Regions from separate parts of the Alishewanella sp. WH16-1 genome, predicted to be linked through region 1. Evidence: predicted binding sites of a transcription regulator. Region 1 holds the regulator's gene; each other region holds the start of a gene.
What was found. Region 1 encodes NrdR, which represses ribonucleotide reductase genes. Its sites were predicted from a motif close to AAACACNANATNTNGTGTTT; they were not measured.

Region 2: nrdA (class 1a ribonucleoside-diphosphate reductase subunit alpha) is a predicted target of NrdR. The motif match lies at 1,625-1,644, and genes of this name have one in related genera.
Region 3: nrdG (anaerobic ribonucleoside-triphosphate reductase activating protein) is a predicted target of NrdR. The motif match lies at 2,648-2,667, and genes of this name have one in related genera.

The regions. Positions count from the first base shown of each region.
Region 1 covers NZ_LCWL01000001.1:107,648-111,823, reverse strand. Annotated here, with positions in the region: gene glyA (serine hydroxymethyltransferase) at 60-1,313, shown strand; gene nrdR (transcriptional regulator NrdR) at 1,434-1,886, shown strand; gene ribD (bifunctional diaminohydroxyphosphoribosylaminopyrimidine deaminase/5-amino-6-(5-phosphoribosylamino)uracil reductase RibD) at 1,888-3,027, shown strand; gene AAY72_RS00530 (riboflavin synthase) at 3,029-3,679, shown strand; gene ribBA (bifunctional 3,4-dihydroxy-2-butanone-4-phosphate synthase/GTP cyclohydrolase II) at 3,691-4,176, shown strand, end outside.
Region 2 covers NZ_LCWL01000023.1:9,640-13,815, reverse strand. Annotated here, with positions in the region: gene gyrA (DNA topoisomerase (ATP-hydrolyzing) subunit A) at 1-456, opposite strand, end outside; gene ubiG (bifunctional 2-polyprenyl-6-hydroxyphenol methylase/3-demethylubiquinol 3-O-methyltransferase UbiG) at 645-1,373, shown strand; gene nrdA (class 1a ribonucleoside-diphosphate reductase subunit alpha) at 1,726-4,014, shown strand; gene nrdB (class Ia ribonucleoside-diphosphate reductase subunit beta) at 4,084-4,176, shown strand, end outside.
Region 3 covers NZ_LCWL01000092.1:49,003-53,178, forward strand. Annotated here, with positions in the region: gene AAY72_RS08320 (nitric-oxide reductase large subunit) at 1-43, opposite strand, end outside; gene nrdD (anaerobic ribonucleoside-triphosphate reductase) at 329-2,131, opposite strand; gene nrdG (anaerobic ribonucleoside-triphosphate reductase activating protein) at 2,154-2,615, opposite strand; gene AAY72_RS08335 (hypothetical protein) at 2,861-3,385, shown strand; gene AAY72_RS08340 (peptidylprolyl isomerase) at 3,492-4,176, opposite strand, start outside.

The DNA.
Region 1 (4,176 bases):
CCGCCAGTTTTTCAAACTGTCGTTAACGTTAAGCGTGATAGCCGCGCCCAGGAGAAAGCATGTTAAAGCGTGATATGAATATTGCGGATTTTGATCCGGAATTATGGCAATCCATGGTTCAGGAAACTGAGCGGCAGGAGGCTCACATTGAGCTGATCGCGTCAGAAAACTATGCCAGCCCCCGGGTGCTGCAGGCGCAAGGTTCACAATTAACCAATAAATATGCTGAAGGCTATCCGCACAAACGTTACTACGGCGGCTGTGAGTATGTGGATATCGCGGAAGATTTAGCCATTGCCCGCGCGAAAGAATTATTTGGTGCCGACTACGCCAACGTGCAACCGCACTCAGGTTCACAGGCGAACTCAGCGGTATTCCTGGCCTTGTTAAATGCCGGCGATACTATTCTGGGTATGAGTCTGGCCCATGGCGGTCACCTGACTCACGGTGCCACAGTAAGCGCCTCGGGTAAGCTGTATCATGCGGTACAGTACGGTCTGCATCCTGAAACGGGTGTGATTGATTATGATCAGGCTGAAGCGCTGGCCTTAGAGCACAAGCCGAAGCTGATTATTGCCGGCTTCTCGGCATACTCAGGTATTGTTGACTGGCAGCGCTTCCGTGAGATTGCGGATAAAGTCGGTGCCTACCTGATGGTGGATATGGCGCACGTTGCCGGTCTGGTGGCGGCAGGTCTGTATCCAAACCCGGTGCCTATCGCCGATGTGGTGACCACCACCACCCATAAAACCCTGGCCGGCCCTCGTGGCGGTCTGATCCTAGCCCGTAAGAACGAAGCCATTGAGAAGAAACTGAACTCAGCGGTGTTCCCGGGCGGACAGGGTGGCCCGTTAATGCATGTGATCGCGGCGAAAGCGGTAGCCTTTAAAGAAGCGCTGCAGCCGGAATTTAAAGTTTATCAACAGCAGGTGCTGGTGAACGCTAAAGCCATGTGTACTGAGATGATCAGCCGTGGCTATAAGATTGTATCCGGTGGTACCGAGAACCATCTGTTCCTGATGGATCTGATTGATAAAGATATCACCGGTAAAGATGCCGATGCCTGGTTAGGGCAGGCGCATATTACGGTAAACAAGAACTCAGTACCGAACGACCCGCGTTCGCCATTTGTTACCAGCGGTCTGCGCATCGGTACCCCGGCTATTACCCGTCGTGGTTTTAAAGAAGCCGAAGCACGTTTGGTTGCTAACCTGATTTGTGATGTGCTGGATAGCCGTGGTGACGAGGCGGTAATTGCCAAGGTACGCGCCCAGGTAGCTGAAGTCTGTGGCCGCTTCCCGGTTTATGCCTAAGGCATAACTCGTGCTATGCTGTGATGGCCGCTAATGCGGCCATTCTTTTATGCAAAGCGCCGGCTAAACAGGCTGTTAGCGCCTTGTCCTGAACAGTTAGCTAGGGGGTAAAAGGTCAGTATGTATTGTCCCTTTTGTAATGCCGATGATACCAAGGTCATTGACTCGCGTCTGGTCGCCGATGGTCATCAGGTACGCCGTCGTCGCGAGTGCCTGGCGTGCCACGAACGCTTTACTACCTTTGAAGCGGCAGAGTTGGTGATGCCACGAATTATTAAACGTGACGGCTCCCGCGAACCCTTTAATGAAGATAAGTTACGCAGCGGTTTATTACGCTCGCTGGAAAAGCGGCCGGTGGCGACCGAACAAATTGAGCAACTGATTAATAAAATTAAATCCCAGCTGCGGGCCACCGGTGAACGTGAAGTCGCCAGTAATTTGCTGGGGAATCTGATAATGGATGAGCTGGTGAAAGTTGATAAAGTTGCTTATGTGCGCTTTGCCTCGGTGTACCGCTCCTTTAAGGATATTCGCGAATTTGGTGAAGAAATTGCCCGCCTCGGAGAGCAATAAGGTGAGTTTTAGTCAGGCCGATCATGCTTTTATGCGCCGCGCGCTGGCGCTGGCAGCACAGGGCCTCTTTACCACTGATCCCAACCCCAATGTCGGGGCGCTGGTGGTTAAAGATGGCCAGGTGCTCGGCGAAGGCTTTCATCAGCAAGCCGGCGGCCCGCATGCTGAAGTCTTTGCCTTACAACAAGCCGGTAGCGCCGCCCGGGGTTCGACCTGTTACGTGACGCTGGAGCCCTGTGCCCACTATGGTCGCACGCCACCTTGTGCGGAAGCGCTGGTAAAAGCCGGTGTCTCCCGGGTGGTGATTGCAATGCTGGATCCGAATCCGCTGGTCGCTGGTAAGGGCGTTGCCATACTGCAACAAGCTGGCATTAGCGTTGCGTACGGTTTATTAACAGAGGAAGCCAGAGCGCTTAATCCGGGCTTCTTAAGCCGGATGGAGCGGCAGCGGCCTTATCTGTATCTGAAACTGGCGGCCAGTTTGGATGGGCGTACCGCCCTGGCGAATGGCCAGAGTCAATGGCTAACAAGCGACGCCGCACGTGCTGACGTGCAGCTATGGCGGGCGCAGGTTAGCGCGATTTTATCCACTGCCAGTACCGTGCTCGCCGATGCGGCGCGCTTAACGGTACGGCAAAGTAGCGCTGCTGGCGCAGAGCTAATCCGGCCGCTTGCCGATGGCAGTTTACGCCAGCCACTGCGGGTGATTCTGGACCGGCAGCAGCGGTTAACCGGCAGCGAGCCGCTGTTTAATGAAGGCGGTCCGGTGCTGCTGTGTTATGCCGCTGACGCCGCGCCGCGTAAGTTAGCCGAGACAAAGGTCACAGTGGAACAATTGCCGCTGGCGTTAAGCGCTGACGGTCAGTTGGACCTGGTTCAGCTGCTAACACGACTCGCAGCGCGACAGATTAATAGTCTGTGGACGGAAGCCGGCGCGATATTAGCGGGCAGTTTGCTAAAAGCTGGCTTAGTCGATGAATTACTGCTGTATCAGGCCCCGCTGCTGCTGGGCGAACAAGGCCGGCCATTGGCGGTACTGGGTGATTTTCAGCAACTGGCGCAGACGCCAAAACTGGCGTTTAATGAGGTTATTAGTCTGGGGCCGGACCTGCGCCTGCGCGCCCGCCTGAGCGAGGAATAAGATGTTTACCGGTATTATTGAAGCCACCGGCACCCTGAGCCGGCTTAGCCCCAGGGGCGGTGATCTCAGTGTCACCATCCAGAGCAGTAGTCTGGATTTTAGCGACGTCAAATTGGGCGATAGTATCGCGACGAATGGTGTCTGTTTGACGGTCACTGCGCTGGGTGCCCAGTCTTTTAGTGCCGACTTGTCGGCTGAAACCTTAGCCCTGACCCGCTTTGGTGAATATAAGGTCGGGCAGTTGCTGAATCTGGAAAAGGCACTGCTGGCAACCGGGCGTCTCGGCGGGCACCTGGTAAGTGGTCATGTCGATGGGGTGACGTCTTTGCTGGCCATGGAACAAAGCGCCCGTGCCTGGCAACTGTGGTTTGCGCTGCCGGCAGAACTGGCGCCCTTTATTGCCCACAAGGGCTCGGTGACTATCGATGGCATTAGTCTGACCGTAAATGAAGTACTGACTGACCGTTTTCGCTTAACCATAGTGCCGCATACGGCAGCACAAACTACCTTACTGACCTTGCAAAAAGGCAGTCGGGTGCATATAGAGGTGGATCTGTTAGCCCGCTATATCCAGCGGCTGTTAACCACACCGGTTGCGGCGCCTAAGGGCGGTGTTGATTTGGCGTTGCTGGCGCAGCGCGGCTTTTTATAAGAAGGTTAGTTATGCAACTGAATACCCCCGCTGAAATTATTGAAGATATCCGTCAGGGCAAGATGGTGATCCTGATGGACGATGAAGATCGTGAAAATGAAGGCGATCTGGTGATGGCGGCTGAATATGTCACGCCGGAAGCGATTAACTTTATGGCCAAATATGGCCGCGGTCTGATTTGTTTAACCCTGACCAAAAAGCGCTGCAAGCAGCTTAATCTGGCGTTAATGGTTGATGCCAATAAATCGCCGTTCTCGACCAATTTTACCGTATCGATTGAAGCTGCCGAGGGCGTTACCACCGGTATTTCGGCGGCAGACCGCGCCCGCACTGTGAAAGCGGCGGTTGCACGTGATGCCAGTCCGGCAGATATCGTGCAGCCCGGCCATATTTTTCCGTTAATGGCGCAGGACGGCGGTGTACTGGTGCGGGCCGGTCATACCGAAGCCGGCTGTGATCTGGCGCGCCTGGCTGGCCTGGAGCCGGCCGCCGTGATT
Region 2 (4,176 bases), on a different contig from region 1:
GGTGCCGTCATAGTTAGGCACGAAATCAACGGTTTCTTTGTCCAGATCGGCTAACAGCTCATGGGCAATGCGGGCCATTCTGACTTCGGTGTAACGCATGGCAGCGGCCGAGTCGCCGTCAATTGAACCAAAGTTACCCTGACCATCCACCAGCATATACCGTAGCGAAAATGGCTGAGCCATCCGCACGATAGTATCGTATACCGCACTGTCACCATGCGGATGGTATTTACCGATAACGTCACCGACGACACGGGCGGATTTTTTGTAGGCCTTGTTCCAGTCGTTACCCAGTTCCTTCATGGCAAACAACACGCGGCGGTGCACTGGCTTCAGACCATCCCTGACATCGGGTAAGGCCCGGCCAACGATTACGCTCATGGCATAATCGAGGTAGGAATTTTTTAATTCCTCTTCGATATTTATTGGAACTATTTCTCTGGCCAGATCTGTCATAAAACGTTATTTTCCCTTAAATCAGATAGATAACTCGCTTTTCTTGCCTTTGTTTAGCGCGAGACAACGCCGGATTCTATCACAGAAATATTACCTTGCCATGCCTGTTTGCACCGCCTGCTCGAATTGCCGCCGTTGCCAGCACCGGCTAAGGCTTTATAATGCGCGAAAACAATCAGGTAGTGACTATGAACAGCCCCGATAACTTCGATAAAAACAGTAACGTCGATCAGAATGAAATCAGTAAGTTTAATGAGATTGCTGCCCGCTGGTGGGATCCGGAAGGCGAGTTTAAACCACTGCACTTATTAAATCCGACCCGCTTAGGTTATATCAGTGATCAACTCGGTGGGCTGTTTGGCCGCAACACTCTCGACGTCGGCTGTGGCGGTGGCATCCTGGCCGAGAGTATGGCGCGCGCCGGCGCAAAGGTGACCGGTATTGATATGGCGCCGGATGGCCTGAATGTCGCCCGCCTGCATGCCCTGGAAGCCGGAGTAAATATTGATTATCAGCAAAGCACCGCAGAAGATTTTGCTGCGCGTCACGCCGGCGAATTTGAACTGGTGACCTGTATGGAAATGCTGGAGCATGTACCGGATCCGGCATCGGTGGTGCGCGCCTGCGCCGAACTGGCTGCGCCAGGTGCAACGCTGGTATTCTCGACCATTAATAAAACCGCCAAAGCGTACCTGTTTGCCATAGTCGGCGCTGAGTATCTGTTAAAGCTGGTGCCGCGCGGTACCCATCAGTTTGATAAGTTTATCCGCCCGTCAGTATTGATGCGCTATATCGAAGACGCCGGTTTGGAATTAGTGGATGCCACTGGCCTGCATTTTAACCCGCTGAATAACAGTTTTAAGCTTGGTGCCGGTTTGGATGTTAACTACTTTGTGGTAGCGCGTAAGCCGGTCTGATGGCCAGGCAGCCAGTGATACTGATTTGCTCTGGCTGCTAAATAACCGCTTAAACTAAAAATGTTGCTTTATAGAACAAATAAATCCAAGCAAAAAAATCTATAAAAAAGCTTGCCTCTGACCGGTGCATCCGGGCACACTGAACTCAAGGTTAGTGGCTGCTAACCGGCAAAAAAACTGCACAAAAAAGCCGCTTTTTCCTCGCTTGCAAATTCTAACAATACACACTATCTTGTGATCGTCTTTTGAAATACACCCATATGTTGTGTAAATCGTCAGCAACCTGGGTGTATTGATAGCCGTGCGCTAAACCCGATTCACTTATTATTAAAAGAAATGGAATATTTCAGCGATGACTCAAACTCTTTTTGTGACTAAGCGCGATGGTCGGCGCGAACCTCTGGATTTAGATAAAATTCACCGCGTCATTGACTGGGCGGCCGAGGGGTTAAAAAACGTGTCGGTGTCGCAGGTGGAACTGAAATCCCATATTCAGTTTTACGATGGCATCAAGTCGTCTGATATTCACGAAACCATTATCAAGGCCGCTGCCGATCTGATCTCAAAAGAGACCCCGGATTACCAATATATGGCGGCCCGGCTGGCAGTATTCCATTTACGAAAAAAGGCCTACGGTCAGTTCGAACCACCCCACCTGTATGACCAGGTGGTGAAGATGGTCGAAGCCAAACGATACGATATGCATATTCTGGCTGATTACAGCCGCGAAGAGCTGGATATCCTGAACAGCTATATCGACCATAGCCGCGATCTGAATTTCAGTTATGCTGCCGTTAAGCAGTTGGAAGGTAAATATCTGGTACAAAACCGGGTAACCGGTGAGATTTATGAAAGCGCCCAGTTCCTCTATATGCTGGTTGCCGCCTGTTTATTTGCCAATTACCCGAAGAGCACCCGGCTGGACTATGTACGCCGCTTTTATGATGCGACGTCGCTGTTTAAGATTTCACTGCCAACACCTATTATGTCGGGTGTGCGTACCCCAACCCGTCAGTTCAGTTCCTGCGTACTGATTGAGTGTGGTGACAGCCTGGATTCGATCAATGCCACCTCCAGTGCCATTGTAAAGTACGTGTCGCAGCGCGCCGGTATTGGTATTAACGCCGGACGTATTCGCGCCCTGGGTAGCCCAATCCGCAATGGCGAAGCCTTTCATACTGGCTGTATCCCGTTTTATAAGCATTTCCAGACCGCAGTAAAAAGCTGCTCGCAAGGCGGTGTACGTGGTGGTGCCGCCACCCTGTTCTACCCCTTATGGCATCTGGAAGTTGAATCGCTGCTGGTACTGAAAAATAACCGCGGTGTAGAAGAGAACCGGGTACGGCATCTGGACTATGGCGTGCAGTTTAACCGCCTGATGTATCAGCGCCTGATTAAAGATGACTATATCACCTTATTCAGCCCCTCTGATGTGCCAGGGCTGTATGATGCCTTCTTTGAAGATCAGGAAAAGTTTGAAGCCTTATATGTGAAGTATGAAGCTGACAGCAAGATCCGTAAAAAGCGCATTAAGGCAGTCGAACTCTTTACCTTATTTATGCAGGAGCGCGCCAGTACCGGCCGCATTTACCTGCAAAACGTCGATCACTGCAATACGCACAGCCCGTTCAACCCGGCGCTGGCACCGGTACGGCAAAGCAACCTGTGTCTGGAAATTGCGTTGCCGACCAAACCGCTGGAGCATGTTAATGATCCAAATGGTGAGATCGCGCTCTGCACACTGTCAGCCTTTAACCTCGGCGCCATTGAACAGCTGGACGAGTTTGAACCGCTGGCAGATTTAGCGGTGCGGGCACTGGATAGCCTGCTGGATTATCAGGATTACCCTATTCCGGCTGCTCAATCAGGTTCTATGGCGCGTCGTACTCTGGGCATTGGTGTGATTAACTACGCCTACTACCTGGCGAAGCATGGCGTGAAATACTCGGATGGCTCGGCCAATGCCCTGACCCACCGTACCTTCGAAGCAATGCAGTACTATCTGCTGAAAGCCTCGGTGAAACTGGCGCAGGAACAAGGCCCTTGTCCGAAGTTTAACGAAACCACTTATGCGCAGGGTATTCTGCCGATTGATACCTATAAAAAGGATCTGGATAAGGTATGTGCTGAAGCCTTACAACTGGATTGGGAACAGCTGCGCAAAGATATTCAGCAGTATGGCCTGCGTAACTCAACGCTGTCGGCGCTAATGCCATCTGAAACCTCATCGCAGATCTCGAACGCCACTAACGGTATCGAGCCGCCGCGTGGCCATATCAGCGTCAAGGCCAGTAAAGACGGCATCTTAAAGCAGGTTGTGCCGGAGTATGAGCGCTTAAAAGATCAGTACGAGCTGCTGTGGGATATTCCATCAAACGATGGTTATCTGACGCTGGTGGCCATTATGCAAAAATTTATCGACCAGACCATTTCGGCTAACACCAACTATGATCCGGCCAAGTTCGAAGGCGGTAAAGTACCGATGAAGATCCTGCTTAAAGATCTGCTAACCGCCTATAAGCTGGGTGTGAAGACGATGTATTACCATAACACCCGTGATGGCGCTTCTGATATCCAGGATGATATCAAGCCCACAGCAGCAGAAGACGACGGCTGCGCCGGTGGCGCCTGTAAGATCTAATGCAGTGAAGAGCGGCCCGGCCGCTCTTTTTTAGTAAGTTTTTGTCAGATTCTCAGGATTAAAATCAGCATGGCGTATACCACCTTTAACCGCAATATCAATGACCAGCTCAAGGAACCGATGTTCTTTGGTAATGCCGTAAACGTCTCCCGTTATGACCAG
Region 3 (4,176 bases), on a different contig from region 1:
GAATTGCAATTAACAGCCACCAGAGTTTACGATATCCGGCCATAAAGCCCCCTTAAATTATTGTTATTGCGCCCATATTTCATAGGTCACTCCTGTTATGGTTAGTTCGTCAGGTCTGAGTCGACGCCTTAGCTATAACAAGAACCAGGCCAGAATTTATCTGTCTGTATTTTAAGGGTTTTATCATTTTCTGATTTTGAAGTTAGGTTGTTTTTACCCCGCTAGTAATGGGTTGGAATGACCATGCAAGGTGAAAATAACCAAATAAAAAGGGGGCCAGCATGCCCCCAAACAGCCCCCCTTAGTTGCGGGAATGGCCAGGAACACCTTAGCCAGTTTTTTGCAAACGGGCATTGCTCTGCCGATGATAATGCCGTAGCCGATGTTCCTGGCGGCGCCCCGCGCTAAAGGCAGAGATGCGTTTTAAATAGCCAATCACCCTAGTGCCGTAATCAATATCCTGACTGCCACATTGGGCACAGGCGCACAGGGTGCGTTTATCGATAGCTTCGCAATGGTTACAGATAGTGATTTTGACGTTAACGCAAAAGTAGTTGCAGCCAGTGGTGGCGGCGATATTTAGCAGTTGCAGATAGCCTGGCTGATCCAGTTTTTCTTCCAGATTTAAATGCAGCGCTGAGCCGCCATCCAGATAATCTAATAGCTCGCGGCCATGTAGCTGAAACTTATCCAGCGTATTGGTTTGCTCGTCTTCCACCACATAAAAATAGGAGTTATAGCAATCACGCGGCACGAAATAGCCATCTTCACGATCCCATTTAGCATTTTTAACGCCCAGATTTTCCGCCGGGACAAACTCAGTATTAAACAGATAACCATATTCGGCTTTAGCGGCTTTGTTGGCGTCAAAGATCACTTTTAATTGCTGTTGCACAAAGTGGATATAGTCCGGGTTATTACCAGCGGTTAAGCCTTGTGACTCTGCCGCTTCTACCATGCCGTTAATGCCAATGGTTAAAAACTGCTTGTCGAGGCTGATAAAGCCGGCGTCGTATACGGTTAACAGGCCCGCTGCTTTGTACTCTTCCATTAGCTTGCGGTACGCCACCTGATATTTATGGATTTTGCTGACTTCGCTGGCCAAATCGCGGCCATCCTGGATCAGGCGGTTCATATTAATGGTAATGACGTTAATGGATCCGGTGGCGACGCCGCCCGCGCCCAGGGAATAAGAAAAGGTATTATCGCTGATCTCACTACGCAGCCGGCAGCAGCTGGCCAGCGAGTCGGCGTTATCAGACTGATAGATAAAGAACGAATTCCCGGCTGCCATTTCGCGGGCGATCTCAGTGGCAAACTGTTGATCTTTGCAGTGGCCGTTTTCGGTTAACATAGCGACGGTAACGACCGGGAAGGTCAGGATAGTTTTCTCGCGCTCTTGATTAAACCAGCTTAAGAAAAATTGCTGTAGCGCTGATACCGAAGACCACTCTGGCTTTACAAAGTCCGGAAACACAAAGTTACCAAACATACTGTCAAAGTAGTGCTGGTCATATACTGAGATATTCCAGAATACGCTTTGATAGCCGCGGGCAGCCGCGGGCTGATTTAACGCATACACCACATGTTGCAGGTGGTTTTCGATTTGTTTGCGATGGGTCTGCAGATAGTTATCGCCATAATCTTTGCGCGCAAAGTAGTCGAAGTAGGTTAGAAACTCCACGGTAGCCACGGCCCCGGCAAACTGGCTGGAAACTGCGAATACAAAGTTAACAAAGCAGCCACAGAAAGACTCCAGATGCTTTGGTGCCTGCGATTCGCCCCCTAGCTTGGTGAGGCCATCACGTAAAAATGGATACATCGTCACCGACACACAATAGGGTTTCAGGCTGGTTTCATCGTGCACATAAATTTCGTGTTGTTCGATTTGGCGGACATACTCTGCTGCCAGCTCAGCATCAAATAACTGACGGATCTTATTGCTGATTAGGGCGCGGTTAACCTGAATAAACTGATCTTTCATCAGCTCGGCTTCCAGGGTAGCAATATTTTTCTGCGTCACATTGGCATTGGCATCCAGTTTCGAGCCATCGGCTGCATTGGCTGCCTGTAAGTAGTGTTCAATAAAGTGAAGTTTTTTCTGCAGTTGTTCGGTGTTAAGCGCCGCCATAGCCATTCCCTCTTGCATTGTGTTAGTTAGATTGTTGAAACAGCGAATTCAGACACTGGCCTGTTCGCAAATCGATAAATTTTTGATTAGTCGTCTGGCTTGACAGGCCGCCGCGTTCGGCCAGCCAGCGTCCGGTTTTAACAAAGGTCAGCTCGGCCAGAATGGCTGGGCTAAGTTCCGTTAACTCCAGCCCGGTATACAGACAGCACTTTAAACCGGCGGCCTTGCTCAGGCTTAACAGTGGCATTAGCTCTGGCTCCTGCCACTCGCCACCTAAAAACAGCACACAACTAATCAGCCCCTGATAATCTTGCAGCCGCCGTGCAAAATGCTCTGCCGACAGTGGCTGGCCCTGGCGGGCATCCCAGCTATCGGCACTATGGCAGCCTTTACAACCCAGCTGGCAGCCACTAAAGGTGTAGGCCAGTGACACCTCTCCCGGTACTTCCTGCCAGACAATCTGTTCCGCAATATAACGCAGCATAAAACCCTTTATATTGTGTTGATATTTAAAGTTGGCACTAGATATTGTGTTTTAGCTTAGATGCTTAGCCAGGGTAAAGATTGATCCAGATCAAGGTTTTTGAGATGGCAGCACCGGCCTCGGGCGCGAGGTCGCGCCACAGCTGCAGTTATTACCCCATCAGGGGTAGCGCTGTTTTTGCTTCAGCGAACGTTCAGGGCGCTTTGCCAAAATCAACTTGTGTTTAGCCAGAAATGGAGCCTGCTATGAAAACAGGTATCAACAAAACGCTGTTAATCGCGACCATGTTAACTTTGCCTGCCTGGCCGCTGAGTGCTCACCAGGAGCGCTACGACCCAGCCGAGCGGGTGGTGCAGGATGTGCTTGCGTTTACACTGCAACGGGCGGCAGATGAGATTTTACGGGTGTCGCGCATTGACCCGGTATATCAGGGGTACAGTCGGCATTATGAAATCCGCCACGCACCGCCGCGGGTGGACGACCGTACCCGCCAGCAATTACGCCGCTTAGCCGCTGATCATCAGCGTAAGCTTGCCAGCTATGAGCGTGAATTGGATCGGGAGCTGGATAAACTGGCCCGGGATTACCGCCACGATCATCGTAAAGGTAAAGGGCGGCCCCATTATAAAGAGCGGGAGAAATTCCAGCGTAAAGTAGATCGCGCCTATGATAAGTTCGCCGCCAAGGTCGAACGCGAACATGATCGCTTTGATCGCCAACGTGACCGCATCTTGCGTGATGCTTATGCCTATCAACCAAGACGTTATTAAAGGACAGCTACCGAGCGTTGTCTTGTACTGAAAAGCCGCCAACTGAACACCAGTGGCGGCTCTGAAACGCCAACAAGTATGCTGGCAAAAATGCAGTGTCTCGAAGTTACTGCATTAACGGTGACGCTGATAACTGAAAGTCATAGCCGTCAATTCTGGCTTGCACAATCAATTGATGAATATACTGCGCGACGGCTTTGCGCCGGACTTTCTCGTTCAGGTAATCAGCAATCTTTTGTTTTACTGCACTGTATGGCAGTTGCTGGCCTGGCACTTTACGCATTACTTCAACCACATGCACACCATAACGGCTTTCAATACCTTGCGGCATTAAACCCGGTTCGGCACTAAAAATCTGCCGCTCAAACTCGGGTACCGTCTGGCCGCGACTGATTTGGCCAAGACTGCCGCCGGTTTCTTTCGATGGGCAAGCCGAGTAATTTCGCGCTGCCTCGACAAAGGACGTGCCTTGCTGCAGTTGTTGGATCAGAATTTCCGACAGAGTTTTCGCTTCAACCCGGGCGGAATCATCTTCCGGCGCCGCCGCCAACAGAATATGCCGCACTTCTAACAGCGGTGAGCTGGTAAAGCGTTGCGGATTCAGTTTGTAGTATTGCTCACACTCAACGTCTGTAGCCGTCGGGATCAACACTTCACGGGCCAATAAGGCATCCAGATAGTTATTTTCGGTGACGACATTGTTTTCGGTGCTGATTTCCAGCCCCAGTTCAGCAGCACGCTGGCGCAGCAGCTCGCCAATCACCAGCGATTCGGCAGCTTTTAGCATCGCC